DNA from 3 places in the Streptomyces sp. ATCC 21386 genome. Region 2 is predicted to be linked to each of the others. Evidence: riboswitches for the same ligand, from Rfam matches in the RefSeq annotation. Region 2 holds a riboswitch; each other region holds the start of a gene.
What was found. A riboswitch is a leader RNA that binds a small molecule or an ion and turns the genes downstream of it on or off. The one in region 2 is predicted to bind cyclic di-AMP.

Region 1 (9,384 bases), 7.7 Mb from region 2:
TGAGGCATGCCCCGTGGCGCCGCTGCGGGTGTCGAAGCGTGCGCGGTCCTCGGTGGTGAGTCGGCCGAGCAGCTGACGGGCGTCGGTCAGCTTGGAGGTGACGGTTTTCTTGTGGCGTTTCAGTTCGGTCTGCCGGGTCTTGAGCGTGCCCAGTTCGACGCGGGCGGCGCCGCGCAGGCGTTCGATGTCCAGCAGTTGCTTCCGTACGCTCGCCACGTCCGCCGAGTGCCGGCTGCCGACGCGCTCGGCGAGGGCGGCGCCGTCCAGGTACTGGTCGGGATCGGCGGAGAGGGCGAGCTGCCAGGTGGGCGAGATGCCGCCGTCCCGGTACTGCGCCGCCGCCAGCGAACCGAGCTCGTCCCGGGCCGAGTTGAGCCGTTCGGTGCGGCGGGCGGCCTGGTCGCGCAGCTCCTCGAGGTTCTCCTGAGCCTTGTCGGCCTTCTCCTTCGCGCCGTTGTACTTCTCGGTGGCGACCTCGGCCTCTTGGTACAGCTTGGCCACCTTCGCCCTGACCTGCTCCGGGGTGAGCTGGGGGTCGGCGTGCCCGGTGCCGTCGAAGCCGGTCGCGGTCGCCGCGCCCGCGAGGGCGATCGTCGCGGCGGTACGAGCCGTATGGCCGCCGAGCGAGCGCTGTCTGGGCTTGCGGTGCGCTGCCACGTGGAGTCCACGTCCTCTCCGTACGACCGCCGTCCGCAGTACGAACATCGTCTGTCCGTACGGACCGCCTGGGGGTAGCGGTTACGCGTCCGGCGGCGGCCCGCACAGGGGGAGCGGGACGCCGCCGGACCTTTCTCGGCGGTGGTGGCCGACTGCCGCCCCTGGCCCGGGCGGCGGTGGGGAGCCGGTCACCTGAGGGAGGACGCTAAACCTGACTGTGACGGCTCGGTAACGCGTTGTACGGAAGTGGCGCGCACCGACTGTGAGGTGACCGTATGTGACCGGGATCGGGGCTCGGCGCCGCCGACTTCACGCTGTGCGATGACCGATGCGGCGATTTCGGACCGGGCGGGGGCGTCTCGGTGCTATGGAGCGCATATATGCAAGGGCGTCCGAGGGTGCCGGTCGAGAGGGCCGGTCGAGGGTTCCGGTCCGGCCGCCCCGGTGCCCGAGGGGTCTCGGGCACCTCATTAGGCTCCGCGCATGGACGTACTCATCCACATCCTCGTCGCCCTCCATATCATCGGCATCGCCTCCCTCCTGGGTGGCTTCCTCACCCAGACGAAGGCGATGAGCCAGGGCGCCGCCCGCTTCGTCCCCGCCATGCTGCACGGCGCCCTCACGATGCTCGTCACCGGCGCCCTCCTCGTCGGCCTCAACCAGGCCGACGACCAGCCCGTCGACAACATCAAGATCGGCGTCAAGCTCGCGCTGCTGATCGTGATCCTCGGCCTGGTCTACGTGAAGCGCGACGAGGAGCGGGTGGAGAAGCCGCTCTTCGCCCTGGTGGGCGCGCTGACCACCGCCAACGTCTTCATCGCGGTGCTCTGGACCTGAGGCGAGCCACGCGGTGAGGCATCCGGGGGCGAGCCCCGGTCACGCGGGCCGCACCACGCTGTGGATCGAGGACTCGCCGTCGTAGAAGACCGACTCCTCGCGGACGTACGTACCCGGCTTGGGAGCGTGGATCATCATGCCGTTGCCGATGTAGATGCCGACGTGGCCGATGTTGTCGTAGAAGAAGACGAGGTCGCCCGGCCTGGCGTCGGCGAGGGGGACGGTGGTGCCCGCCTCGACCTGGTCGTAGGTGGTGCGCGGGAGGTCGACGCCGGCGGCCTTCCAGGCGGCCTGGGTGAGGCCGGAGCAGTCGTAGGAGCCGGGGCCGGTGGCGCCCCACACGTACGGCTTGCCGATCTGCGCGCGGGCGAAGGCCAGGACCTTGGTCGCCTTCGCGGCGTAGGTGGAGTCCTCGACGGGGGCGGTGGTCCCGCTGGTGACGGGGGACGTCTCCGTGCCGGCGGCGGTCCCGCCCTGGGCCTCCTGGGCCCCCTGGGTGCTCGGGGCCTCCTGGCTCGCCTGCTGTGCCGCCTGCCGGCGCGCGAGTTCCTCCGCCTTGCGGTCGGCCTCCTCCCGCTCGCGCTGTTCGATCGCGGCGAGCCGGGCCTTCTCCTCGGCGGTCAGGGTGGAGAGCAGTTCGCGGGCCTCGGCGAGTTTCGCCTGGACCTTGGCCTTGCTGGTCTTGAGGGCGTTCTGCGACTCGGTGAGCTTCTCGAGGCTGTCGCTCGCCGTCCGGCGCTGCTCCGCCGCGTCGGCCTGCTCGGTGACGTACGCGTCGACGGCCTGCTTCTGGCGGTCCGTCAGCCGGTCCATCAGCTGGTTCTGGTCGAAGTAGTCCTGCGGGTTGTCCGCGAGGAGCAGCGAGGCCTGGTCCGGGGCGGACGCGCCGTTGCGGTACTGGGCCGCGGCGAACGATCCCAGTTCCTCCCGCGCCTCGTTCAGCTTCTCCGTGCGCTTGGCGACGTCGTCGAGGAGGGTGTCGACCTTCTTCTTCTGCTTGGTCGTCCTCTCCTTGGCCGCGTTGTAGTTCTCGGTCGCCGACCCGGCCTGGCGGTAGAGGTCGTCGACCTTCTTCTCGACTTCCTCCAGGCTCGGCCTGTCGTCGTCGGAGGGCGCGGCCGTGGCCGTCTGGGAGAGCAGGGCCACGGAGGTGAGGGCGGCCGTGGCGAGAGCGGGGGTGCGTATGCCCGCGCGCGTCCGGCCGGTCGGACGCGGCTTGCGGTGCGGCGCCATGGTGCGGCGTCTCCTTCCGTAGTCCGCCTACCGAGTTAGCTGTCGGGTTCGGGCGCAAGCTTCGGAAGGTTTGCCCTACGACCCTTGCCGCGAGCGGCGGTCGGGTCGATTCACCCCAGAGGTCGGTGGGTCCCCGGCTCCGGCGCCGCGGGAGGCGTACCGGACTCGGCGGAGGCCGTGCGGCCCGGCGACGTTCGCCGGTTGTGTCGTACGGCCCAAGAGAAGAAGCTAGCCAACTCGTGGGTCCCGTGTGAAGGTTGATGTTCGATATGCCCGATACGTTTTCGTGACCTTAGCCTCGGGCGCGCGACAGGCGGTACGCTCGATCGCTCACCGTCGTGAGGTGAGCGCGGTGAGTGGTGGGTGCGGACTTCCCGGGGCGGCCCCTCGCTGTCAGTGGGGGCGCCTAGACTCGGAGAGCGATGAGCAGCCTCTTTGACGACAGCTTCCTGGCGGACCTCCAGGCCCCTCGCGGCCATGCGGAGGAGCCCCCGCCGCCGCCCGAGGACGATCACGTACCGGAGCCGCTTCCGGACGATCTGTTCGGCGGGAAGTTCGACGTGCCACCGGACCGGGACGAGTACTACCGGGGCGGTGCCCCCCGCCCGGCGCTCGACGCGGCGGCTCTCCTGGACGGGCTCAACGAGAACCAGCGCGCGGCCGTGGTGCACGCCGGGTCCCCTCTGCTCATCGTCGCCGGCGCGGGTTCCGGCAAGACCCGGGTGCTCACCCACCGCATCGCCCATCTGCTCGGTGAGCGGCATGTCCACCCGGGCCAGATCCTCGCGATCACCTTCACCAACAAGGCCGCCGGTGAGATGAAGGAGCGCGTCGAGCAGCTCGTCGGCCCGCGCGCGAACGCGATGTGGGTCATGACCTTCCACAGCGCGTGCGTCAGGATCCTGCGGCGCGAGTCGAAGAAGCTCGGCTTCACGTCCTCCTTCTCGATCTACGACGCCGCCGACAGCAAGCGGCTGATGGCACTCGTCTGCCGTGATCTGGACCTCGACCCGAAGCGCTTCCCGCCGAAGTCCTTCAGCGCCAAGATCTCGAACCTGAAGAACGAGCTGATCGACGAGGAGGACTTCGCCGCCCAGGCCGCCGACGGCTTCGAGAAGACCCTCGCCCAGGCCTACGCGCTCTACCAGTCCCGCCTCCGCGAGGCGAACGCGCTCGACTTCGACGACCTGATCATGACGACGGTCAATCTGCTGCGCGCCTTCCCGGACGTCGCCGAGCACTACCGCCGTCGCTTCCGTCATGTCCTCGTCGATGAGTACCAGGACACCAACCACGCCCAGTACGCCCTGGTCAGAGAGCTGGTCGGCACCTCCGAGCACCCGGTGGACGTGCCGCCGGCCGAGTGGGACGTGCCGCCCGCGGAGCTCTGCGTCGTGGGTGACGCGGACCAGTCGATCTACGCCTTCCGCGGCGCGACCATCCGCAACATCCTCCAGTTCGAGGAGGACTACCCGGACGCGACGACGATCCTGCTGGAGCAGAACTACCGCTCCACACAGACGATCCTCTCCGCGGCCAACGCGGTCATCGAGCGCAACGAGTCCCGCCGCCCGAAGAACCTGTGGACCAACGCGGGCGCCGGTGCGCAGATCACCGGCTACGTCGCCGACACCGAGCACGACGAGGCCCAGTTCGTCGCCGACGAGATAGACCGACTGACGGACGCGGGCCACGCGAAGGCCGGCGACGTCGCCGTCTTCTACCGGACGAACGCCCAGTCCCGTGTCTTCGAAGAGGTGTTCATCCGCGTCGGCCTGCCCTACAAGGTCGTCGGCGGCGTCCGCTTCTACGAGCGCAAGGAGGTCCGGGACGTCCTCGCGTATCTGCGTGTCCTCGCCAACCCCGAGGACTCCGTCCCCTTGCGCCGCATCCTCAACGTGCCAAAACGCGGCATCGGCGACCGTGCCGAGGCGATGATCGACGCCCTCTCCCAGCGCGAGAAGATCAGCTTCCCGCAGGCCCTGAAGCGCGTGGACGAGGCGTACGGCATGGCGGCCCGGTCGACCAACGCGGTCAAGCGGTTCAACACGTTGATGGAGGACCTGCGGACCGTCGTGGAGTCCGGCGCCGGACCGGCGACCGTCCTGGAAGCCGTCCTCGAACGCACGGGCTACCTGGCCGAGTTGCAGGCCTCCACCGACCAGCAGGACGAGACCCGTATCGAGAACCTCCAGGAACTCGCCGCGGTCGCCCTGGAGTTCGAGCAGGAGGCCGGTGCCGCGGAGGGCGAGACCGAGGGCGGTGCGGCGGGTACGACCTCCGCCGGGCTCGCCGACTTCCTGGAGCGGGTGGCGCTGGTCGCCGACTCCGACCAGATCCCCGACGAGGAGGAGGACGGCTCGGGCGTCATCACGCTCATGACCCTCCACACCGCCAAGGGCCTGGAGTTCCCGGTGGTCTTCCTCACCGGCATGGAGGACGGCGTCTTCCCGCACATGCGCGCCCTCGGCCAGACCAAGGAACTGGAGGAGGAGCGCCGCCTCGCGTACGTCGGCATCACCCGCGCACGTGAACGGCTCTACCTCACCCGGTCGACGTTGCGCAGCGCCTGGGGACAGCCCTCGTACAACCCGCCGTCCCGGTTCCTGGAGGAGATCCCGGCCACCCATCTGGAGTGGAAGCGCACGGGCGCCTCCGCGCCGGTGTCCTCGGGTCCGGCCGCCGGCATCGCGGCGTCGCTGTCGTCCTCCCGCTCGCGTTCCTCGGCCCGCGGCGCGTCCGGCTTCGCGACCCGCCGCGGCGACGAGAAGCCGGTGGTCTCCCTCGCCGTGGGCGACCGTGTCACGCACGACCAGTTCGGTCTCGGCACGGTCGTCGGCGTCGGGGGCTCGGGAGCGAACGCGGAGGCGACGATCGACTTCGGTGACACCAAGCCGAAGCGGCTGCTGCTGCGGTACGCGCCGGTGGAGAAGCTGTAGCGGACGCGCCCCGGCGCCGTGCGCAACGAAACACCGGGCCCCTGCTCAGCAGGGGCCCGGTGTTTTCGTGTCGGTGCGCGCCATGCGCGTGACGGCTGACTCTTACGTCGGGTCCAGCCCGTGGCTGCGCAGCCACGGCAGCGGGTCGATGGCGGAGCCGCCCGCCGGGTGGACCTCGAAGTGCAGGTGCGGGCCGGTCGAGTTGCCCGAGTTGCCCGAGTAGGCGATGGTGTCGCCGGCCTTGACGGTCGTACCGGAGGCGACCTTGTAGGTGGAGAGGTGGCAGTACCAGGTCTCGGTGCCGTCCTTGGCTGTCACGATGACCATGTTGCCGTAGGCGCTGTTCCACTGGGTGCGCACGGTACCGTCGGTCGCGGCCATCACCGGGGTGCCGTACGAGACGGGGAAGTCTATGCCGGTGTGCAGGGACATCCAGTTGACGCCGGACTGTCCGTAGTACGCGCTGAGGCCGCGCTCGGCGACAGGGAGCGCGAACTTCGGCCGCAGGCGCTCCTTGCGGGCCGCCTCCGCGGCGGCCTTCTTCTGCTCCAGCTCCTGCTGGGCCTTGAGGTCGATGCGCTCCTGCGTCCGGCTGGCCCGGTCGGCGAAGTCGTCGGCCTCGGCGGAAAGGCTCTCCAGCTGGGTGTCGAGCTGGTTGTTGGCGGTGGACGGTTTCACCGCGGTGGCGTCCGACTTGACCGACGCCGTCGTCTCCGTGTCGTCCGACGTGGCGCCGACCGAGGCCGCCGCGATCCCCGCGACCCCCATGACACAGGCCGACGGAACGGCCACGGTCAGCAGGGCGGAACGTTTGGCCGGAGGCTTCCGGCGCGACCGTGAGGCCGCGCGGGTGGCCGCGCGTCCGGGGCCCGCGCTTCTGGTGGCCGCCGTGGTGACCTCTTCCTCGCCGTCGAGGAGTGCCGCGCGGTCCGCGCCGTCGGTCTCGAACTCGCCGTCCGCCGAGGGGTGTTCGTCCTGGTCGTACGGGGCGATCTGCTCGAAGGTGGCGGTCGCCTGCTGGTGGAAGTCCGTGGCCTCGGCCGACAGGTCCACCACGACGGTCTGCGGGTGTTCGTGCGCTTCGTACGACTCGGGGGCGCCGTCGGAGTGTTCGTAGGACTCGGCCGCGCCGCCACCGTGCTCGTCGCCGACGGGTGTGCCGTCGCTGTTCCACTGGGTGGCGTCGAAGGCGCCCGTGTCGAAGTGCTGGGTGCCGATCCACTGCTGGGTCTGGCCGCTCTGCCCCAACTGGTCCGCGTCGTCGGACTGTTCGGTCTGCAGCCAGCCGCTCGCGTCCCACTGGCCGCTCGTGTCGGGGCCCGTCGGCTGCGTCGGCACCTGGGAGAGGTGTTCGTAACCGGACGACCAGGACGTCGTGTCGTAACTGCCCGTGTCGTACGCGGCCTGGTGCTGCGCGGCGTACGGGTCGTAGTTCAGCGTCTGGTGGCTGCCGGTCGACCACTGGGTGGCGTCGTAGGAGCCGGTGCCGCTGTCGTTGCCCGGCATGTCGCCGAAGAGGGGGTCGACCGCGAAGGTGCCCGTCGCGTTCGCGTGGGAGCCGGTTTCAAAACCGGTGGCGGGGTAATCGGCGTACGTGGTGAAGTCGCCGTAGCCGGCTTCCTGGTGGCCGTACGACGCGTAGTGCGCCGGGTCGGCTTCAGAAGCCGCAGTCGGGGGTGTTGCGGTCCCCGACGGGTGACGATCGTTCACCAACTTCTCTTTCGCCTCGACGACAGGGGCTGGCAGAGCAGTGCGGTGACTGTACCCGGCGGTATGCGGGCGCGACAATCTTCAACGGGTTTCACGCGCGCAGGAAACGGGCATTCGAGCGTCTTTCGGCGGTCTATGGGCACGACTTTGGCCTGGCGTTCGAAAGTTGTTCGATAGTCGACCGTCGTGTGCGGCATGCGGGACGCCCGCGAGAACCGGGGTGAGACGTTTCTCAGGGTGGCCGCGGGTTCGGTGTGGGGCGCGTAGTTGCCGTCGGGAGGGGTGTCGTGAGTCGGGCGCGTGGTGGGGGCGCGTGGGCGTGCGCCGCGTTTACCGCCTTACGTCCGCGTTTGGTCGCCCTGTGGCGAGCGTCACTGGCCCTGTCGCCGCGTTTTCGTCCGGTGGTCGGCGTGGTTCACGCCACCGTCAGGCCGCCGGGGCGGGCGGCGGCGCGGGCGCCCGTCCGCGAGGTGTCGAGGGCCTCCCGGATGCCGTTCGCGACGGCGGGGTGCACGGGCAGGGCGAGATGGCCGATCCCGGTGACCCTGATGTTCTGCGCCATCAGGTCCGGATGATCGACGCAGGCGCTCTCCACCGGTGCCATCACATGGTCGAAATCGCTCCAGAACGCCACGAAATGAGTGCGGCAGCCCGGTGCCGGCTCCCGTAGTTCCTCCAGCACGTCCGAACCGGGCCGCATCTGCCGGACGATCGGATGGGCGTCCGCCAGCGGCACCGCCCGGGTGCCGCCGTGCGGGGTCCCCAGCGTGACGAGCGTACGGACACGGTGATCACCGCCGAGGCGCTGCACGTAGTACCGGGCTATCAGTCCACCCAGGCTGTGGCCGACGACGTCCACCTGCTCCTGGCCCGTGCGCTCGCAGATCTCCTCGATGCGCCGGCCGAACAACTCGGCGGCGGCGCGGATGTCGCAGGTGAGGGGTGAGTAGTTGAGCGACTCGAGGTGCCGGGCGCCGGCCCCCGCGAGGGAGCGGCGCAGCAGGACGAAGACCGAGCGGTTGTCGATGAAGCCGTGCAGCAGAACGACCGGGGGCTTTTCCTGCATGGGGAGCCGGGGCGCGTCGGGCGGGGGGAGCGTGGGCACGGCCCGCCGCTCCTGCGTCATCCCGGACGGATAGAGCAGCAGATGTCCCGCGAGGATCGCCAACTCCAGGGCGGTCGCCTTGAGAAGGGCCACGGACAGGCCGGCCAGCCGGGTCGGCAGGAAGCGCTCACAGAGCGGAACAAGGGGCGCGACCGCCCTGGTGACCTTCATGCCCGACCTCCCGTCGCACACGGGCGGACGGCTCTGTCCCCCGTGTGCCTAGTGGAGAGACCGGTGGTGCGGGCGGCGGACGGCGGGTGCGATGCGACGTGACGCGGTGCGTGTGGAGCGCGCATGCGTGACGTGCGGTGCGTGTGCGACGTGTGAGGCGCCGACCACGCGACGAGGGGTCCTGCTGCTCCTGACTCCCCGCTGCTCTGCCCTCTGCCGTCCGCCGGTGCCGATCCGTCCTCCACCCTGGCCTCCCGCGGGCGGTGGGTCGGTGCGGCCCCTTCCGGCGACTCTCCTTGCGCACGCCTCCCCGTGGCGCGCACGCCACGGGAGCCTCCGGCCTGCGGCCCGGAAACGGTCCGGCAGCCGCGATCACCTCCGTGATCACCTCGGTCCCCGCGACGCGTGAGCCGCGGAATCCGGGAGCAGTGCGCGGCGAACGTGTCCCACCGTGTGATTTCCCCCTCGCTCTCCACCGCGAAACTGCCGGTTGCGGGATCCTGGAGATAACGTTCGTTCACTTCCCCGGTGTGCGGTGTGGGTAGGTGTTTCATGGACCTGGGACCGTGACGTGCGCGGTTCGCCCGGTTCGTGCGGTGCTCCAGGCCGTTCCGTCATGGGTTGGTGCAGTCGTTTCATGGAGGCAGTGATGGGTGTGGCAGCCGGTCCGATCCGCGTGGTGGTGGCCAAGCCGGGACTCGACGGCCACGATCGCGGGGCCAAGGTGATCGC
Region 2 (9,384 bases):
CCTTGGAGCCCCGGAACGCTCTGCGGAGCCTCAAAACATCGCTCAACAGGGGCGATTCTCTTGTGAAGAACTTCACGAAGTTTGTCGGCGCCGGGTCGACGAGAGGTGCCGGAGCACCCCTCGGACGCGCTCATACGTTATCCGAACAGCTCAAGCGAGGCTACCGGCGAGTAGTAAACACTTGCTCACAAGCGCCCGCGGGCTGCCGGGAGGACCCCGGCGGCCACCCCCGGACTACGCCACGGACCAGGCGATGCCGTCCAGAATGTCGTGTTCGCTCACCACGACCTCCGCCGCCCCGATCCGCTCCATGATCGACAGCAGGACGAGGGCGCCCGCCGCGATCACGTCCACCCGCCCGGGATGCATCGAGGGGACCGCCTCCCGCTCGGCGTGCGTGGACCGCAGCAGCCACTCGGTGATCTCGCGGACCCGGTCGTAGGCGATCCGCGAGTGGTGGATGGCCGCCGAGTCGTACGCGGGCAGGTCCTGGGCGATCGCGGACAGGGTGGTGACCGAACCCGCCAGCCCGACCAGGGTGTGCGCCTCGCGCAGCGGCACGTCCCGCTCGGCGAGGTCGAGGGCCGCCTCGATGTCGGCGCGGATCGCGGCGATCTGCTCCGGCGCGGGCGGGTCGACGACCGCCCCGTCCCTGACGAGGTGCCGCTCGGTCAGCCGTACGCAGCCGATGTCCACCGAGCGGGCCCCGCGCACCCGCCCGTCGCCGACGACGAACTCGGTGGAGCCGCCGCCGATGTCCACCACCAGGTACGGCGTGGTGAGGTCGGTGCGGCCCGTCAGCTCCTTGGTGGCGCCGGTGAAGGAGAACTCCGCCTCCCGGTCGCCGGAGATCACCTCGGGCTCGACGCCGAGGATGTCGAACACGCCGCGCACGAAGTCGTCCCGGTTCTCGGCGTCCCGGGAGGCGGAGGTGGCCACGAAACGGATCCGCTCGGCGCCCAGCTCCTTGATGACGGCCGCGTACTCACGGCAGGCCGCGAAGGTCCTCTCCAGCGCCTCGGGGGCCAACCGGCCCGTGCGGTCGACCCCCTGGCCCAGCCGCACGATGATCATCCGCCGGTCCAGCTCGACGAGGTCACCGGTGGCCGGGTCGGCGTCGGCGACGAGGAGCCGGATGGAGTTCGTACCGCAGTCGACGGCGGCGACCCGGGTCACTGGTCCTCCCCCTGCTCGGTCTTCTCGGGCGCCGACGCCGGCACCACGCACGGGCCCTTGGCCCACCACTCCGGCAGCATCGCGATCGCCTCGTCGCCCAGGGGGTTGACGCCGGGACCGGCGGCCAGCGAGTGGCCGACCAGGACGTGCAGGCACTTCACCCGGTCCGGCATGCCGCCGGCGCTCGGGAAGCCCTCCAGGACCTCGATCTCGTCACGACGGGCGATGTAGTCCTCGTGCGCGGCCCGGTAGGCGGCGGCCAGCTCCGGGTCGGTCCCCAGCCGCTCCGTCATCTCCTTCATCACGCCGTTCGCCTCCAGCGTGCCGATCGCGGAGGCCGCGCGCGGGCACGTCAGGTAATACGTCGTGGGGAAGGGCGTCCCGTCCGGCAGGCGCGGCGCCGTCTCGACGACGTCCGGCTGTCCGCAGGGGCAGCGGTGCGCGATGGCGCGCAGCCCGCGCGGCGGGCGCCCGAGCTGCTGCTGGAAGGCCTCGACGTCGGCGTCGGTCGGCTCGGTGCGCGGGGTGGGCGGCGGAGGGGTCTGCATAACCTGCTACTCAAGTCCTCGGTGTGGCTCATCGGTTGACGGTCACGAAGGTGGCCGTTCAGCTGTCGGCGGCGTCGGCCTTGTCGACCCCGTCCCAGACATTGGTGTACCAGGGACGGTCGGCCGCCCCCTGGTTCGTACGGGACTGCTTCGCCGCGTCCGGGTCGATCATCGTGTAACCGGTCTCGCCCGGCATCACATAGTGCAGCCGCTCGCGGATGCGCTGCTCGGCGTACGCGTCGTCCTGCCAGCGCGCCTTGAGGTCGCGCAACTCCTCGACCCGCTCGCGCGCCTCCTCCCGCTCCCGCTGCATGTCGGCGATCTCGGCGCGCTGGGAGACGTACTGCCTCATGGGATAGGCGAGCGCCACGATCATCGAACAGAGGACGAGGGCGAGCAGCGCGGCCCGGCCGGTCAGCCGGGAGCGGCGGACCTGGCGCTTGGCCTGGGAGCGGTAGACCCGGGCGGCCGTCTGCTCGCCGAGCACCTTCAGCCGGGTCGCGGTGGAGAAACGGTCCCGGTCCCGGTCCTTCACGGCCATGTCCCGCTTCCCCTTCCGCTTCTGCCTTCTCCGGCGCGCACGCACGTACGTCCCCGCACACGGTACGGGACCGGTACGGGGACGTACGTACGACGCTTCCTACTGTTGCCGTCAGCCCTTGAAACGGGGGAAGGCGCTGCGGCCGGCGTAGACCGCGGCGTCGTCGAGGATCTCCTCGATGCGCAGCAGCTGGTTGTACTTGGCGACGCGGTCCGAGCGGGCCGGGGCGCCGGTCTTGATCTGGCCGCAGTTCACGGCGACGGCGAGGTCGGCGATGGTGACGTCCTCGGTCTCGCCGGAGCGGTGGGACATCATGCACTTGAAGCCGTTGCGCTGGGCCAGCTCGACGGCGTCCAGGGTCTCGGTCAGCGAACCGATCTGGTTGACCTTGACCAGCAGGGCGTTGGCGGAGCCCTCCTCGATGCCGCGGGCGAGACGCTCGGGGTTGGTGACGAAGAGGTCGTCGCCGACGATCTGGACCTTGTCGCCCAGCTTGTCGGTGATGGTCTTCCAGCCGGCCCAGTCGTCCTCGAACAGCGGGTCCTCGATGGAGACGAGCGGGTACGACGCGACGAGGTCGGCGTAGTACTCGGTCATCTCGGCGGCGGAGCGCTCCTTGCCCTCGAAGGTGTAGACGCCGTCCTTGTAGAACTCGGAGGCGGCGACGTCGAGCGCCAGGGCGATCTGCTCGCCGGGGGTGTAACCGGCCTCCTTGATGGCCTCGATGATGAGGTCGAGGGCGGCGCGGTTGGACTCCAGGTTCGGGGCGAAGCCGCCCTCGTCGCCGAGACCGGTGGACAGGCCCTTGGTCTTCAGCACCTTCTTGAGGGTGTGGTAGACCTCGGCGCCCCAGCGCAGGGCCTCGGAGAAGGACTCCGCGCCGATGGGGGCGATCATGAACTCCTGGATGTCCACGTTGGAATCGGCGTGCGAGCCGCCGTTCAGGATGTTCATCATCGGAACGGGCAGCAGGTGCGCGTTCGGGCCGCCCAGGTAGCGGAAGAGCGGCAGGTCGCTGGCCTCGGAGGCGGCGTGGGCGACGGCGAGGGAGACGCCGAGGATGGCGTTGGCGCCGAGGGAGCCCTTGTTGTCGGTGGCGTCCAGGTCGAACATCGCCTGGTCGATGAGGCGCTGCTCGGTGGCGTCGTAGCCGACGAGCTCCGGGCCGATCTGCTCGATCACGGCGAGGACGGCCTTCTCGACACCCTTGCCGAGGTAGCGGTTGGGGTCACCGTCGCGCAGCTCGATGGCTTCGAAGGCACCGGTGGAGGCGCCGGACGGGACGGCGGCACGACCGGTGCTGCCGTCGTCGAGGCCGACCTCGACCTCGACGGTGGGGTTGCCTCGCGAGTCGAGGATTTCCCGGGCTACGACGACGTCGATGGACGGCACGAGCATCTCCTTCATGGGATGTGACGCGGAAGTGCGGGGCCCGCGGGCCTTGCGACTAGAGCCTAACCGCCCCGGGCGCGTCGGCAGCCGACCGACCGTCCCGTGGACAGACAGACGGTACCCATTGTTCCAGTCCGGAACAAAGGGGGGTGGGCGAGAAAGTGAACCGGAAGGGTCCGATGGGGCGGGCCCGAGGGGTGCACGGGCATGAAAAAACCCCGCCCCGGTGCGTACGGGGGAATGCGCACCGGGGCGGGGAGCCCGTGGGGACGGGGGGACGGCCTCACGGGGTCTTCACTACGGAGGACACGGATGTGAGCGGGCGGTGGTTCAGCTGGGAAGCGGCCCGATTTTCTCGGCCCAGCCGAACCCGCCCCGCCTGCCCGGCCATGGGGGCGGCCGTGGGGGCGGCAGGCGTGTGGTGGCCGTCGCCTACGCCAGGGGTCAGCTCAGGTGGAGCTGCTGGCCCGGGTAGATGAAGTCGGCATCGTCGATGATGTCCTTGTTCAGCTCGAAGAGCTTCTCCCAGCCACCCTTGACGTTCTTCTTCTCGGCGATGGTGCTGAGGGTGTCGCCGCTGACGACCTTGTACTCGCCGTCGCCCTTCTCGACCTTCTTGCCGGTCGGGGTCTCGACGGTGGCGCGCTCGGAGGAACGGGAGGCGCGGCTCTCCTCGCTGCTCTTCTCGGTGCTCTTCTGCGAGGAGCCGGAGTTCGAGGAGGAGGAGGCGGCGGCGCCGTCGTACGAGGCGCTGGACAGGCCCTTGCCGCAGACCGGCCAGGCACCCTCGCCCTGGCCCGCGAGGACCTTCTCGGCGATCGCGATCTGCTGGGCCTTGGTCGCCTGGTCGGCGGTGGAGGCGTACTGCGTGCCGCCGTAGCCGGCCCAGGTGGAGGCGGAGAACTGCAGACCGCCGTAGTAGCCGTTGCCGGTGTTGATGGACCAGTTGCCGCCGGACTCGCACTGGGCGACGGCGTCCCACTCGGAGGCGGTGGCGGCGGAGGCGCTGCCGGCGGCCATCAGCGGGGCGGCGACGGCGGCGGCGCCGGTGACACCGGCGACGGCGATGGCGCGAGCGGCCTTGGACGGACGACGGTGCTTGCCCTTGCTGGAAAACAGCATGGAGAGATCCCCTCACCGACGCCTGCGAGGTGAGCTGTCGGGTTCGGGCCGGTTGAGTTGCCCGGCCGCACCCGCTCGCCTCTCGGCTCACGTGGCGCGGCTTCACCCCGAGCCGGTTCCGGACGTACGCCCCCGAAGGGCCGCAACCACCGGACCCGGCACTTACCTTGGGTCCCCCGCTCCTGCCTACGGCGCTTGACGCGACGACTGTTCCTTGCGGCCGTTGGCAGGATTCGGCGTACCGACCGCAGGGGCCCGCTGTGGCGAGCGGTCACGACCGTAAACAGGTGATTGCCCGAATTTCAAAGACGATCAGGGGGTCTGTGATTCATCTCCCACAGAGATCAAAACGGGCATTCATGGGCGAAAGGTGACCCGAACTCTCGCTACTTTTCGCCCGTTTCGGCACCGACTTCGAGGGTCTGACCGGGCAGGATGAGGTCCGGATCGGTCCCGACCGTGGTCTCGTTCTCGGCGTACAGCTCGCGCCACCCACCGGTCAGGTCCAGCGAGTTGGCGATCCGCGTCAGGCTGTCGCCCGCACGGACGGTGTACGCGCCGTCCGCGGCCTCCCGCGCCGTGTCGCCGCCACGGGAGGCGTGACGGCCGGAGGGGGTGGCGTCGACGGCGCGAGGACCCTCGGCCCCGTCCGTGCCGGCCTCCGCGTCGGCGGCGGCGCTCTCGTCGGCGCTGGCGCCGCGGTGGCGGCCGGTGCCGGCCTCACTCTCGTCGACCGAAGAGCTGTCGCTCTGTGCAGACTTGTCTGACTTTGCACCCTCGGAGGTCGCGGAGTCGTCCGTGCCGGCCTCGGCCTTGGCGGAGCCGTCGGCGTCGCCGGAGGCGGAGCCGGCCGAGCCGGACCCGTCGGCCTTCCCGGCCGAAGTGGACGAATCAGATGAATCTGCCGAATCTGCCGAATCTGCTGAATCCGCCGAGTCGGAAGAATCCACGGAACCGGAGGAGTCGACCGAACCGGATGAATCAGATGATTCGGCGGAATCGCCCGACTTCGCCGAGTCGTCCGCGACGCCCGTGTCCACGTCGGCCGAACCGGAGTCGCCACCGAGGTTGTGCAGCAGACCGCACGTGGCCCAGACGCCGACGCCCTGGTCGGCGAGCACCTTCTCGGCGACGGCTATCTGCTGCGAACGGCTGGCCTGGTCGGCACTGGTCGCGTAGTCGAGGCCGCCGTACTTCTCCCAGTTCGCCTGGGTGAGCTGGAGGCCGCCGTAGCGCCCGTTCCCGGTGTCCGCGCTCCAGGAGCCACCGCTCTCGCACTCCGCCACCTGGTCCCAGGTGGTTCCGCTGGCCGCGCTCGCGCCGGTGGCGCCGAGCAGGGGGATCGCGATGGCCGAGCCGGTCACTCCGGCCGCGACGAGGAGGGCGGGTGCCTGACGGGGGCGACGGTGACGACCGTTCCCGGAGAGCATGCGGTTGCCTTTCACACGACAGCAGTGACCGGTGCGAAGGGAAGCGATGCCCCTTCGCACTGACGTGTGAACGTAGCCGCAGTCGATCAGTTGTCACAAGTTAATGCAGCGTAGATCACGTGAAGATCACAGAGTTGAGTGAGCGTCATTTTCCGCCATGGAATGCGGTAGTGCTACGGGCTGCCCGGGTACTACTACGTACCGTTCACGCGCCGCCCACGAACCGCCCCTGCGGGGTGAATTGCACCGGAAGCGTGCGCAATCCCCGCATGATGAGCCCCCCTCGCCATCTCAAATCGGTTGAATCCACCGCGAGTCGAAGGTCGGGGAGGCGGGTGAGGAGCGTCGCCAGCGCGGTCTGGCCTTCGAGGCGGGCGAGGGGGGCGCCGAGACAGTAGTGGATGCCGTGGCCGTAACCGAGGTGCTGGTTGTCACGGCGGGAGAGGTCGAGGGTGTCGGGGTCCTCGAAGCGGGCCGGGTCGCGGTCGGCGGCCGCGAGGACGACGAGGACGGGGTCGCCCGGGGCGATGTCCTGCCCGCCGACGGTGAGGGGGCGGGTCGCGAAGCGCCAGGTGGCGAGTTCCACGGGGCCGTCGTAGCGCAGGAGTTCCTCGACGCCGGTCTCGAGCAGCGCGGTCTCCCCCGCGGCGAGGGAGGTCTGGAGCCGGGAGCGCTGCTCGGGGTGGGTGAGCAGGGCGTAGGTGCCGTTGCCGATGAGGTTGACGGTCGTCTCGAAGCCGGCGAAGAGCAGGATGAACGCCATCGCCGCGGCCTCGTTCTCGGTGAGGTGCTCGCCGTGGTCGGAGGCGCGGATGAGGCCGGAGATGAGGTCCTCGCCGGGGGCGGGGTGCTCGGTGAGGGCGTCCCGCTTGCGGTGGATGAGGTCGGCGAGATAGCCGCGCATCTTCTTGACCGAGCGCGCGACACCGCCCCTCGGGCCGCCGCCGTGCCGGATCATCATGCCCGCCCAGTCCCGGAAGTCGTCCTGGTCCTCGCGGGGGACGCCGAGCAGGTCGCAGATGGCGTGGATGGGCAGGGGGAAGGCGAAGTCGTGGATGAGGTCTGCTTCGCCCGTCTCCGCGAAGCGGTCGATGAGCTGGTCGGTCAACTCCTGGACCCGCGGGGCGAACTCGGCGACGCGGCGGGGTGTGAACGCCTTGGAGACGAGGCGGCGGAGCCGCGTGTGGTCCGGCGGATCGATGTTGAGCAGATGGGTCATCAGCTCGGCCTTGCGCTCACCGGGGATGCCGGTCTTCCCCTTGGCGTGGGCGGGCTCGGCGTGGTGCGCGGGGTTCTTCGACAGGCGCGCGTCGGCGAGGGCCTGCTTGGCGTCGGCGTAGCGGGTGACCAGCCAGGCCTCCACACCGCTGGGAAGCCGGGTCCGGTGGACCGGCGCGTGCTCCCGGAGCCAGGCGTACGCCGGGTAGGGATCGGTGGCGAACTCCCAGGTGAACAGGTCGGGCGCGGGGGATGCCGCGGGAGTGCCGGTGGGGGTGGGTGCGGGCTGCTCGGTCACCCGTCGACGGTAGCGGGCGCCCCGGGCGACCTCCCTCCCGGCCAGGGTCTGGTCGTCCCGCGCACCCCCGGGGTCGACGGGCCTCAGTCACCCAGCACCCGGACGCGGCCGAGCACGGGGTCGTAGCCGAGCACCGGGTGGTCGTACGCCCCCTCGGGGCACATCACGACGGGCTTGCCGAGGTGGCGGCCGAGGTCACGCAGAAACCCACAGAACGCGTCGAGCCGGTCCTGGCCCTGGATCTCCCGCAGGTCCATGTCGAAGTCGATCTCCTCGTCCGAGAGGAAACGGAAGATCGCGAGCATGCCCCCCGTCGGCCACACCCTCAGCTGAGGGCATTCGGCGCCGACCGGTCGCGCGAGGGCGTGGGCGGCACTCGGCACGGCCAGCGGGGTGCTGCCTTCCAGGTACTCGTGCTTCCAGCCGCTCCGCGCGGCGAGATCGAGCAGTGCCTGCCAGTGCCGCGCCGAGGTGGCCGGGACGTACAGGTCCGGCAGGGTGCCCATCAGTCCGGGGTCGAAGCACTCCTTCACCTCGTGCCACAGCAGGTCCGGAGGCTCGTCGTTCCGGGTCATGTCAGCCCGCGTCCAAGCCCTCCGCGGCTCGGATCGCGTCGCGGTAGGCGCGGGACGCCGCCCGCAGGGCCGCCTCCGGGTCGACGCCCTCGGCCTCGGCGCGGGCGGCGAGGGTGAGGAGTTCGTAGCCGACGTCGTGGCCCTGGGGCGGCGGCACGGCGAGGCCGGCGGTGCGGACGCGGAAGGCGAGCTTGGCGGCGAGGGCGAGGCCGGGCTGGCCCAGGGGGACGCCGTCGGTCACGGACTCCCGGCGTTTCTCTATCGCCTTCGTGCGCAGCCAGTGCGCCTTGACCTCCTCCGGCGTGGTGGCCGTGGCGTCGCCGAAGACATGGGGGTGACGGTGGATCAGCTTGGTGATGATGCCGGCGGCGACGTCGTCGATGGAGAAGGGGGCGTCGGGGTCGTCCTCGGCGATACGGGCGTGGAAGACGACCTGGAGGAGGACGTCGCCCAGTTCCTCACGGAGTTCCTCGCGGTCGCCCTCCTCGATGGCCTCGACGAGTTCGTACGCCTCCTCGATGCCGTACTTGGCGAGGCCCTTGTGGGTCTGCTGGGAGGACCAGGGGCATTCGGCCCGGATGCGGTCCATGACCTGGACGAGGTCGAGGAGACGCGCGCCGGGGAGGTCGTAGGAGGCGGGGAGCAGTTCCAGGGACGGCATGGTGAGGCGGCCCGAGCCGGCGAGGCGGGCGAGACCGTCGGTGAGGCGGGGTTCGCCCTCGCCGGCGGCCACCACGACCACGGTGCGGCCGCCGGCGCAGGCGTCGACCAGTTCCTCGGCCGTCGGGGTCGCCCGCTCGACCGTGACGCCGGCCTCGCGCAGATAGGGGAGCTGCGGGTGCGCCTCGTCCGCGCAGAGGACACGGTCCGCCCCGTGCAGCGCCTGCCACGCGGGCCAGGACAGCAGGCCGGGCGCCACCCGGTGGCTGGTGGTGAGCAGGACGACTCGGCCGGGGTCGGAGGACGACGTCTGGGGGGCCGTGGGGGCGGGGTCGCCGTCGGGGCGGTGTGCGTTCACCCCACGAACGTAGCCCACGCCACCGACGGCCCCCGAAGCTCCGGTTCCGCCCGGCGCTACGCCGAC
Region 3 (9,384 bases), 720 kb from region 2:
AGCGCTCCGAGCTGCCCCGGCTGCACGCCCTGGTGCAGCGCGGCCGGGAGAACGGGATTCCGGTGCGGGAGCTGGGCGCCGCGCAGATCTCCGAGTACGAGCCGGAGGTGCGCGGCCTCGCGGCCATACACGTCGGCACCACCGGGATCTGTGACTTCGTGGGCGTAGCCCGGCAGCTCGCCCGTGCCTCAGGCGCCGAGATCCGCTACGGCGCCGAGGTCGAGCGGATCGACCGGCGGGCATCCCTGGGCGTCGCCGTACGGGTACGGGGCGGCGACGTCGTACGGGGGCGGGTGCTGGTGAACTGCGCCGGGCTGCACTGCGACGAGGTGGCCCGGCTGACCGGCGACGACCCCGGGATGCGGATCGTGCCGTTCCGGGGGGAGTACTACGAGCTGGCGCGGCCCGAGCTGGTGCGCGGACTCGTGTATCCGGTGCCCGACCCCGCGTTCCCGTTCCTCGGGGTGCATCTGACCCGGGGGATCGACGGGGGCGTCCACATCGGGCCCAACGCCGTGCCCGCGCTGGCCCGCGAGGGGTACGGGTGGGGGACCGTACGGCCGCGGGAACTGGCGGCGACGCTGGCGTGGCCCGGCTCCTGGCGGATAGCGCGGCGGCACTGGCGGTACGGGGCGGGGGAGCTTCGGCGCTCGGTGTCGAAGAAGGCTTTCACCGGGGCGGTGCGGCGGCTGCTGCCCGCGGTCTCGGAGGGGGATCTCGTGCCGGCCGCGGCCGGGGTACGGGCCCAGGCCGTGCTGCGGGACGGGACGCTGGTGGACGACTTCCTGATCCGGGAGGGAGCGCGGGCGGTCCACGTGCTGAACGCGCCGTCACCGGCGGCCACGGCTTCACTGCCGATCGGGCGGGAGGTGGGGAGGCGGGCGCTGGAGGCGTTGGCTCGGGTGTGAGGGAGTGCCTTCGCCGGGGCTTGTGGGGGGCAATCGCCGGTCCTGGTGGATCGCCGCCGGCGTTTACTCGTCCCTTCCCCAGGGGCGCTGCCCCTTCGGCCTCGGCCGTGGGGCCCCGGGCACGTCCGCCGGCTGCTCGGCACCGTAAAATTGGGGCACTGTGTCTGACTTCGTCGATTCTCCCGAGCCTCGCACCACCGGTGCCTCCCTTCGGCACACCCGTGCCAAGGGGGAGCCGCGTTTCCCCGACGGGCCCAAGGCGGATCCCGCCGGGTCGCACTTCGAGCGGCGGATCCGGAGTTTCCAGCCGCGACGGAGCCGGGTCACCGCCGGGCAGGCGGACGCCCTTCAGCGGCTGTGGCCCAAGTGGGGGCTCGACATCGACGGGCGGTCCCTGGACCTCGTCGAGCTGTTCGGGAACGACCGGCCCGTCGTCCTGGAGATCGGCTTCGGCATGGGCGAGGCGACCGCGCAAATGGCCGCCGCCGACCCCGAGACCAATGTCCTCGCCGTGGACGTGCACACACCGGGCCAGGGCAACCTGCTGAACCTCGCCGACCAGGGCGGTCTGTCCAACGTCCGGGTCGCCAACGGCGACGCGATCATCCTGCTGCGCGAGATGCTCCCGCCCGACTCGCTGGACGGGCTGCGGGTCTACTTCCCCGACCCCTGGCCCAAGAAGCGGCACCACAAGCGACGCATCATCCAACCGGAATTCCTCACCCTCGTCGCGTCCCGGCTCAGGCCGGGGGCGATCGTGCACTGCGCGACGGACTGGGAACCGTACGCCGAGCAGATGCTGGAAGTGCTCACCGCGCACCCCGATTTCGAGAACACCCGGGCCGACGGCGGGTTCGCGCCACGTCCCGGCTTCCGGCCGCTGACCCGTTTCGAGGGGCAGGGACTGGACAAGGGTCATGTGGTGAACGATCTGCTCTTCCGCCGCGTACAGCAGCGTGAGCAGGAGCGGAATCCGAAGCGGAAGCAGGACCAGGAGCAGAAGCAGCAGTCCGAACTGCCCCCCACAGGCGCCTGACGACTTGCCTTCACCGCCCGGCGGGGCGTACCACGCGCCGTCGCGGGCGGCGCCCGTCCCTCGTTAGGGTCAATGCAATGGCCACCAGTTCCCCCTACCCGACGCACCCCAGCGGCTCCACCGGTGGGTATGCGTTCAGGCCCACTCGCTGGTGGCAGCGGAAGAGCGTCAGATACGGGGCGCTGATAGCACTGCTCGCGGTCTCCGGGCTCGTCATCCTCGCGCTCGTCCGGGAACAGACCGGCACGGAGGGGTTCCTCGTCGGGCTGGGGCTCGCGGTGCTGCCCGTACCTCTGCTGATGGCGGCGTTCCGGTGGCTGGACCGGGTGGAGCCCGGGCCCTGGCGGAACCTGGTGTTCGCGTTCGCCTGGGGGGCGTGCGCGGCGGCGCTGATAGCCATCGTGGCGAACAGCTTCGCGACGCGGTGGATAGCGACGGCCACGGCCGATCCCTCGCACGCCGACACCCTGGGCGCCACCGTCATAGCTCCCGTGGTCGAGGAGACCGCCAAGGCAGCCGCCGTCTTACTCGTGTTCCTGTTCAGGAGACGGGACTTCACCGGGGTCGTGGACGGGGTGGTGATCGCGGGCTTCACCGCGACGGGGTTCGCCTTCACCGAGAACATCCTGTACCTGGGGACCGCGTTCGGGACGGACCAGCTCAGCGGGGGGAGCGGTCTCGCGTCGGTCACCGCGGCCACGTTCTTCGTGCGGGTGATCATGTCGCCGTTCGCGCATCCCCTGTTCACCGTGCTGACGGGGATCGGGTTCGGGGTGGCGGCGTTCTCCGCGGAGTGGCAGCGGGCGCGGCGGGTGCTCGTACCGGCGGGCGGGCTGCTGCTCGCCATGGGGATGCACGCGGTCTGGAACGGGTCGGCGACGTTCGGGGAGTACGGGTTCTTCGCCGTGTACGCCGGGTTCATGGTGCCGGCGTTCGGGCTGCTGACGTGGTGGGTGATCTGGGCTCGGCAGCGAGAGTTGCGGACCGTGCGGGAGGCGTTGCCGGCGTATGCGGCCGCGGGGTGGCTGACGCCGGTCGAGCCGTATGTGCTGGGGTCGATGCGGGGGCGCCGGGTGGCGCGGGAGTATGCGGCGCACCACTTCGGGAAGGCGGGGGCTCGGTCGGTCGCGGAGTACGAGGTGTTCGCGACGAAGCTGGCCTTCCATCGGTATCGGGGGTTGCGGGGGCGGGCCGGGGGCGACTTCTCGCTGCGGGAGCGGGAGTTGTTGTTCGAGCTGTGGCGCAGGCGGGAGTTGGCTCGGCCGGCCATGGGGTATGCGGGGCGGGAGGTGGGGGCGAAGCACGGGTACGGCTACGGATACGGATACGGCTACGGGCACGGGCTCGGGTACGAGTACAGCCATGAGTGCGGGGCGTACGGGGCGTGCGGGGGGCACGGAGCGGCGTATGGGGTCTACGGGACGGCGGCGTACCCCGCGTACAACCCCTACCGGTTCTAGCCGCGCGGACCTTGCCGGCCTTCACCGGGTAGTCCAGGGCGGTGATGACTACCGGCGCGACGCGATGGCTGTGAGCCAGTCCTCGATCGTCAGGACTTCGGCCCACTGCGGGAACAGTTTCTCGGTGAGCATCGTGTGGACCACGGGATCGGTGTCGAGGCAGCCGTCCGATAGGACGGTGACGCCGAAGTCCAGGTCGATGGCGCGCCACAGGGTGGACAGCACCACGGCGCTGGTGGCGATGCCGGTGAGGACGAGGCTGTCGATGTCGCGCGCCCTGAGCACCAGGTCGAGGTCGCTGCCCGAGAACGCGCTTCCCCGTCTCTTGGTGACCACGACCTCGCCCTGGCGGGGCACGACCTCGTCATGAATCTCGGTGCCGGGCTCGCCCTCGGTGAACAGGCCGGCCCGCACCACGTTCGCCATCACCTTGTTGCGCGGGCTGATCTCCGGAGCGCCCGGCCGTAACCCCATCACGACGTAGATCACGGGGATCTCGGCGGCCCGTGCTCCGTCGATCGCCCTGCGCAGGCGCGGCAGATAGCCGGACCCGTCGTCCGCGATGGCCACGACGTCGCGTTGGACGTCCATCACGAGAAGTGCGCTCTTCGCCATGTCTGCCGACCCTTCTGCGGGGGAGTTCTCGGGGAGCCGAGGGGAGCCGAGGGGACCCGGGGAGGTCCAGGGAGGTCCGGGGAGGTCCAGGGAGATCCAGGGAGGTCGGGGGCGTCACAGGGGACAAGACGAACGCCGCGTAGGCCCATGGGCGTACGCGGCGTCGTTGCTTCGGGGTGAGGCCGGCGGTTACGGGTTGAGGCCCTTGCTGCGGAGCCAGGCCGCCGGGTCGATGCCGCTGCTGGAGCCGCCGGGGTGAACCTCCATGTGGAGGTGGGCGCCCGTGACGTTGCCGGTGGCGCCGACGCGGCCGATGACGTCGCCGGTGGCGACCTTCTGGCCGACGCTCACGCCGATGGAGGACTGGTGGGCGTACCAGATCTCGGTGCCGTCATCGAGGGTGAGAACGGTCTTGTAGCCGTAGGAGCCCTCGTAGCCGGCCTGCGTGATGGTGCCGCTGTGGACGGCCTTGATGAGGGTGCCGGTGGGGGCCGCGAAGTCGAGGCCGGTGTGGTAGCCGGAGGACCAGTACGGGCCGGCCTGACCGAAGGTGGAGGTGAGCGTGTACGAGGAGGTGGGAAGGGCGAACTGCTTGGCCAGTGCGGCGAGACGCTCGGCTTCCTTCTTCGCCGCGGCCTCCTCCTCCGCCTTCTTCTTGGCGGCGGCCTCCTTGGCCTCGGCTTCCTTCTTCTCCTTGGCGGCCTGCTCGGCGGCCTTCTCCGCGGCGGCGGTCTGCGCGGCCTCGGCGGCAGCCTTGTCGAAGGCGTCCTGCTGGGACTCGGCCTGCGCCATGATGCGGGCGCGCAGCGCCTCTCCGGCGTCCGCGGTGCCCTGCTCGGTGTCGGCGGCGATCAGACCCGCGCTGCTGAGGGGGGAGGTGGAGCCCTCGGGCTCCGGCTCGTCGGCCTCGTCCTCGAAGACCGAGCCGACGTTCGGCATGTCGGGCATCGATATGGAGACGGGGGCCTTGCCGGACTGCGCGCTCGCCATCCCGGCACCGCTGACGGCGGCTATGACACCGACGCCGAGAACCGTGGAGCTACGGGCGAGTCCGTTACGGGCGAGTACGCCGGTCTTCTTGGCCACGCGGTGCCGACCGCGAACGGGGCGAAGGGAATCCTCGCTGGGGTTCCACTCCTGCCAGGGGCCCTCGTTGTCGCTGTTGTAGCTGCCGTAGCCGAACGTCTGGCTCTCGCCTTCACGTTGGGCCGGCACGAACGGGGCTTCGGTCGCGGACCGGTTCGACGCCACGTGGGCGTACTCCTTCCTTCCTTCTCGCCTACCGGGTTAGCTGACGGGTTCGGAGCAGGAAGGTCTCCTACGCGCGTAAACCGTCGTGCCTACTGCCACGGCGGTTTCCGTGCGATTCACCCCAGGGTGGTGGTTCCCCGGTTCCCTTGCGGGATTCGGCGCGTGAGCACGGAGCCGTCTCTTGTGACGGCTGGGACGACCGCGCTGCGTTATCGAACGTTAATAGACGCGAGCACTCCATTCCAAGCTGTTCTGCATGATCGTTCCGTTCTCCGCGCTGGACTTTACGGGTCATGAGGGGCCGAAAACGGGCGAGTTGACCTTGACTTGCGAGTAACAGTTGCCCTGACGTGACGTCAGTTCTTATACGGAGAACGGCGGGCCGGACACGCTCGGTGACATCTCCACCTCACGAACGTCGGACGATCACACCTCACGGACTTCGGGCGGCCACAGCTCACGGGCGGCGGACCGCCACAGCTCACGGGCGGCGGACCGCCAAGAGGGCCATGTCGTCCGTGGTGCGGTCGCCCGTGTGCCGGCGCACCTCCTCCGCGAGCGTCGTCAGCAGGGCGCCCGGGGCGGTGAACACCCGGCCAGAAAGGCGCGCGGCCGGGTCGTAGAAGACACCGTGCGCGTCGCGCGCCTCGGACAGACCGTCGGTGTAGAAGAGCAGCGTGGCGCCGGGCGGGAACCCGGTCTCCTCCGCGCGGTCCGGCCAGGTGCCCAGGTCGTCCATGCCGAGCGGCAGCGCGGGCTGCGGGGTGTCCAGGATGCACAGCGTGCCGTCGGCGTGCAGCAGCAGGGGCGAGGGGTGGCCCCGGTTGACGATCCGGGCGCGGACCGCGCCGTGCGGGAACTCCGCGAGCACGGCCGTCACGAACCCCTCGCGCTCCACCGCCACGTCCCTCCGTGCGGCCTCCCGCCGCGTCCCCTCCCGGGCCAGCGCCCGTTCCAGCCGTTGGGCCACCGCTTCGAGCGTCGCCTCCTGCTCGGCCGCCTCCCGGAACGCCCCGATCAGCACCGCCACCGCCGACACCGCTCCCAGTCCCTTGCCGCGTACGTCGCCGACGATGAGCCGTACGCCGTGGGGTGAGTCCTGCACCGCGTACAGATCGCCGCCGATCGACGCCCCGGCCTGCGCGGCCTCGTACCGCGCGGCGATCTCCAGCCCGCCGATCCGCTCCTGCGGCACCGGGAGCACGGCCCGCTGCGCCGCCTCGGCGATCTCCCGGGCGGTGGCGAGCCGGGCGTCGCTGCGGCGGACGAGGCGGTTGATCAGTACGGCCAGTACGGCGACGGTGGCCACCGTGGTGATCTCGGTGATCGCGTCTTCATGGCCCGCGTCGTCGTAGTAGAGGCGTACGCCGGTGATCCCGACCCCCGACGCGGCGCCGATAACCACCGTGCCGAACAGCGAGAAGAGCGGGGCCGCCACCAGGGGCGCGGCGGTGAAGAAGGGGACCGCGGTGAACTCGCGCGGCGTGAAGTGGTCGTAGAAGAGGCCGACGGCGATCAGCAGCACGGGAAGCGCACGGGCGAGCGTGCGGGCGTACGAGAACCGCCGCCCACCCGGCTCCCGCATGCCCTCCGCGTCCTCTCGCTGCCCCACGGCTACAGGGTTTCGGGGGGCGGCCGACACGGCGAGTCGGCGGGGCCGAGTGGGCTAGCGGGGAGACGGGGGGAGGGGCGCGGAGGGCGGGAAGGGGGCGGCGGGCGGGAAGGGGGCGGCGGGCGGGCGGGGCTCAGCCCGCCGAGAGGCCGGTCAGTCCTGTCGCGCCCGTCAGCTCGTGCAGGGGGAGCGTGTGCTGGGTCTGGAGGACCTTGGCGCGCAGGTAGCGGACGTTGTGGGCGGTGGTGAAGACGCCCGTGGGCACACGGTCGCGCACGGCCACGCCGAGGTCGCGCAACTGCTGCGCCTTGTCGGGGTTGTTGGAGAGCAGGTCCAGCTCGTCGATGCCGAGGGCACCCAGCATCTGGGCCGCCGCCGTGTAGTCGCGGGCGTCCTCCGGCAGCCCGAGCGCCGCGTTCGCCTCGTAGGTGTCGAGGCCCTGGTCCTGGAGGGCGTACGCGTCGAGCTTGTTGTACAGGCCGATGCCCCGGCCCTCCTGGCGGAGGTAGAGGAGGACGCCGCCGCGGTCGGCGATCCGCTCCACCGCCTCGCGCAGCTGCGGACCGCAGTCGCAGCGGGCCGAGCCGAACACGTCGCCGGTCAGGCACTCGGAGTGCAGCCGGACCAGCGGGGCCGTGCCGGGGGCGGGGTCGCCAAGGACGATCGCCAGGTGCTCCCGGCCGTCGACGAGGTCGTGGAAGGTGACCAGTTCGGCGTCGACGCCGTAGCCGTCGTGGAAGCGCAGCGGTACCCGGACGCGGGCACGCGGGGTGGCAGCGGGAAAGTCGGGCATGCGGGTTCTCCGGTCCTGGTGCGGGCGTCGCTGTGCTTCAGTTTTGAAGCACAGCGCTCGCAGCGACTCTAACCCGTGCTTCAAATTTAAAGCAACAGGATTGGGGATACGTCACATTCCCGTCACGCGAGCCCTTGGCCGCCCGTCACGCAAGCCCCTTGCTCGCCTGTCACACGCGTGACCCTGTTCGCCCGTCAGGCACGCGTGACCCTTGCTCGCCGTCACGCGCAACCCCCTCGGCCGTCACACGCGATTGCCCTCGTCCTGCTGGCCCGACGAGCAGGCGCGGCGGCGCCACGGAAGGTCGTCCGAGGCGGGGGCCGTCCGGGGATCCCCGCCCTGGATCGCCGTCGCGATGGTCGCGCAGATCTCCTCGAACTGGCCGATCTGCTCGGGGCTGAGATGGTCGAAGACGGCACGCCGCACCGTCTCGACATGGCCCGGCGCAGCGCGCTCCAGCAGGCTCATGCCCTCGTCGGTGAGGACGGCGACACTGCCGCGCCTGTCCCACTGGCAGTCCTCGCGCCGCACCACGCCGTCCTTCTCCAGCCTGGTCACGACGTACGTCAGCCGGCTGCGCGTGATCTTCAGCCGCTCGGCGAGCTCGGTCATCCGCATCCGGCGCTCCGGCGCTTCGGAGAGGCCGGCCAGTACCGAGTAGTAGAGGTGCGGCAGGCCGGCCTCCTGCTGGAGCTGCCGATCGAGCGCGTCCTCCAGGAGGGAACTCGCGGCGACGTAGGCGCGCCAGGCACGCTGTTCGTCGGGGGTGAGCCAGCGGGTCGTCATACGTACAGTGTAGTTATTGTTTAAAACTTGAACCAAGGGAGCGCGTTCATGCCCCAGCCCTACGTCCTGTTGTCCGCCGCCGTCTCCCTCGACGGCTTCCTGGACGACACCGGACCCGAGCGGCTGCTGCTCTCCGGCCCGGCCGACTTCGACCGGGTCGACGAGGTGCGCGCGGCCAGCGACGCCATCCTGATCGGGGCCGGCACCCTGCGTACCGACAACCCCCGGCTGCTGGTCAACTCCCCCGAGCGACGCGCGGCCCGGATCGCCGCGGGGCTCCCCGAGTACCCGTTGAAGGTCACGGTCAGCGCCTCCGGCGAACTCGATCCGGCGGCCCAGTTCTGGCACACCGGCGGCGAAAAGATCGTGTACACGACCGACAAGGGCGCGGCACGGCTGCACGGACTGGGCCTGCCGACGGGGCCGAACGGCGTGGCCGTGGTCTCCCTCGGCCCCGAGCTGGAGTGGACGGCCGTCCTCGACCACCTCGGAGACGTACGCGGTGTGCGCCGCCTCATGGTGGAGGGCGGCGGCCGGGTCCACACCCAGCTCCTGCAGCAGGGGCTCGCGGACGAGGTGCAGCTGGCCGTCGCACCGCTCTTCGTGGGCGAGGCGGACGCGCCCCGGCTGTTCGGGACGGGCGCCTACCCCGGAGGGCCGACGAGCCGGCTGCGGCTGCTGGAGACTCGGCCCGTCGGCGACATCGTCCTCATCCGCTACGCCCCCACCGTCCCCGGCACCGGCCCGGCCGTCTCCCCCGCCGACCGGCACTGGCTCGACCTCGCCTGCACCCTGGCCGCCGCCTGCCCGCCCTCGCGGACCGCGTTCAGCGTGGGGGCGGTCGTGGTCGCGGCCGACGGTACGGAACTGGCCCGCGGCCACTCCCGCGAGGGTGACGACCCCGTGGTCCACGCCGAGGAGGC

Region 1: linked by a shared signal. The riboswitch ahead of GWK25_RS04655 (C40 family peptidase) and the one ahead of GWK25_RS37495 (transglycosylase family protein) in region 2 are both predicted to bind cyclic di-AMP.
Region 3: linked by a shared signal. The riboswitch ahead of GWK25_RS40690 (M23 family metallopeptidase) and the one ahead of GWK25_RS37495 (transglycosylase family protein) in region 2 are both predicted to bind cyclic di-AMP.

Annotation. Positions count from the first base shown of each region.
Region 1 covers NZ_JAAVVL010000001.1:1,055,887-1,065,270, forward strand. The annotation lists gene GWK25_RS04645 (C40 family peptidase) at 1-657, opposite strand, end outside; gene GWK25_RS04650 (hypothetical protein) at 1,141-1,494, shown strand; gene GWK25_RS04655 (C40 family peptidase) at 1,534-2,727, opposite strand; cyclic di-AMP (ydaO/yuaA leader) riboswitch at 2,736-2,908, opposite strand; gene pcrA (DNA helicase PcrA) at 3,150-5,666, shown strand; gene GWK25_RS04665 (M23 family metallopeptidase) at 5,769-7,376, opposite strand; gene GWK25_RS04670 (triacylglycerol lipase) at 7,792-8,652, opposite strand; gene GWK25_RS04675 (cobalamin B12-binding domain-containing protein) at 9,302-9,384, shown strand, end outside.
Region 2 covers NZ_JAAVVL010000001.1:8,754,123-8,763,506, forward strand. The annotation lists gene GWK25_RS37475 (Ppx/GppA phosphatase family protein) at 235-1,176, opposite strand; gene GWK25_RS37480 (DUF501 domain-containing protein) at 1,173-1,724, opposite strand; gene GWK25_RS37485 (septum formation initiator family protein) at 1,783-2,265, opposite strand; gene eno (phosphopyruvate hydratase) at 2,377-3,663, opposite strand; gene GWK25_RS37495 (transglycosylase family protein) at 4,102-4,779, opposite strand; cyclic di-AMP (ydaO/yuaA leader) riboswitch at 4,784-4,983, opposite strand; gene GWK25_RS37500 (transglycosylase family protein) at 5,166-6,209, opposite strand; gene GWK25_RS37505 (cytochrome P450) at 6,415-7,725, opposite strand; gene GWK25_RS37510 (hypothetical protein) at 7,809-8,300, opposite strand; gene GWK25_RS37515 (nucleoside triphosphate pyrophosphohydrolase) at 8,302-9,318, opposite strand; gene GWK25_RS37520 (SurA N-terminal domain-containing protein) at 9,375-9,384, opposite strand, start outside.
Region 3 covers NZ_JAAVVL010000001.1:9,476,988-9,486,371, forward strand. The annotation lists gene lhgO (L-2-hydroxyglutarate oxidase) at 1-908, shown strand, start outside; gene trmB (tRNA (guanosine(46)-N7)-methyltransferase TrmB) at 1,069-1,944, shown strand; gene GWK25_RS40680 (PrsW family intramembrane metalloprotease) at 2,022-3,404, shown strand; gene GWK25_RS40685 (cysteine hydrolase family protein) at 3,453-4,019, opposite strand; gene GWK25_RS40690 (M23 family metallopeptidase) at 4,209-5,270, opposite strand; cyclic di-AMP (ydaO/yuaA leader) riboswitch at 5,281-5,441, opposite strand; gene GWK25_RS40695 (PP2C family protein-serine/threonine phosphatase) at 5,752-6,855, opposite strand; gene ribA (GTP cyclohydrolase II) at 7,016-7,675, opposite strand; gene GWK25_RS40705 (MarR family winged helix-turn-helix transcriptional regulator) at 7,919-8,461, opposite strand; gene GWK25_RS40710 (dihydrofolate reductase family protein) at 8,510-9,384, shown strand, end outside.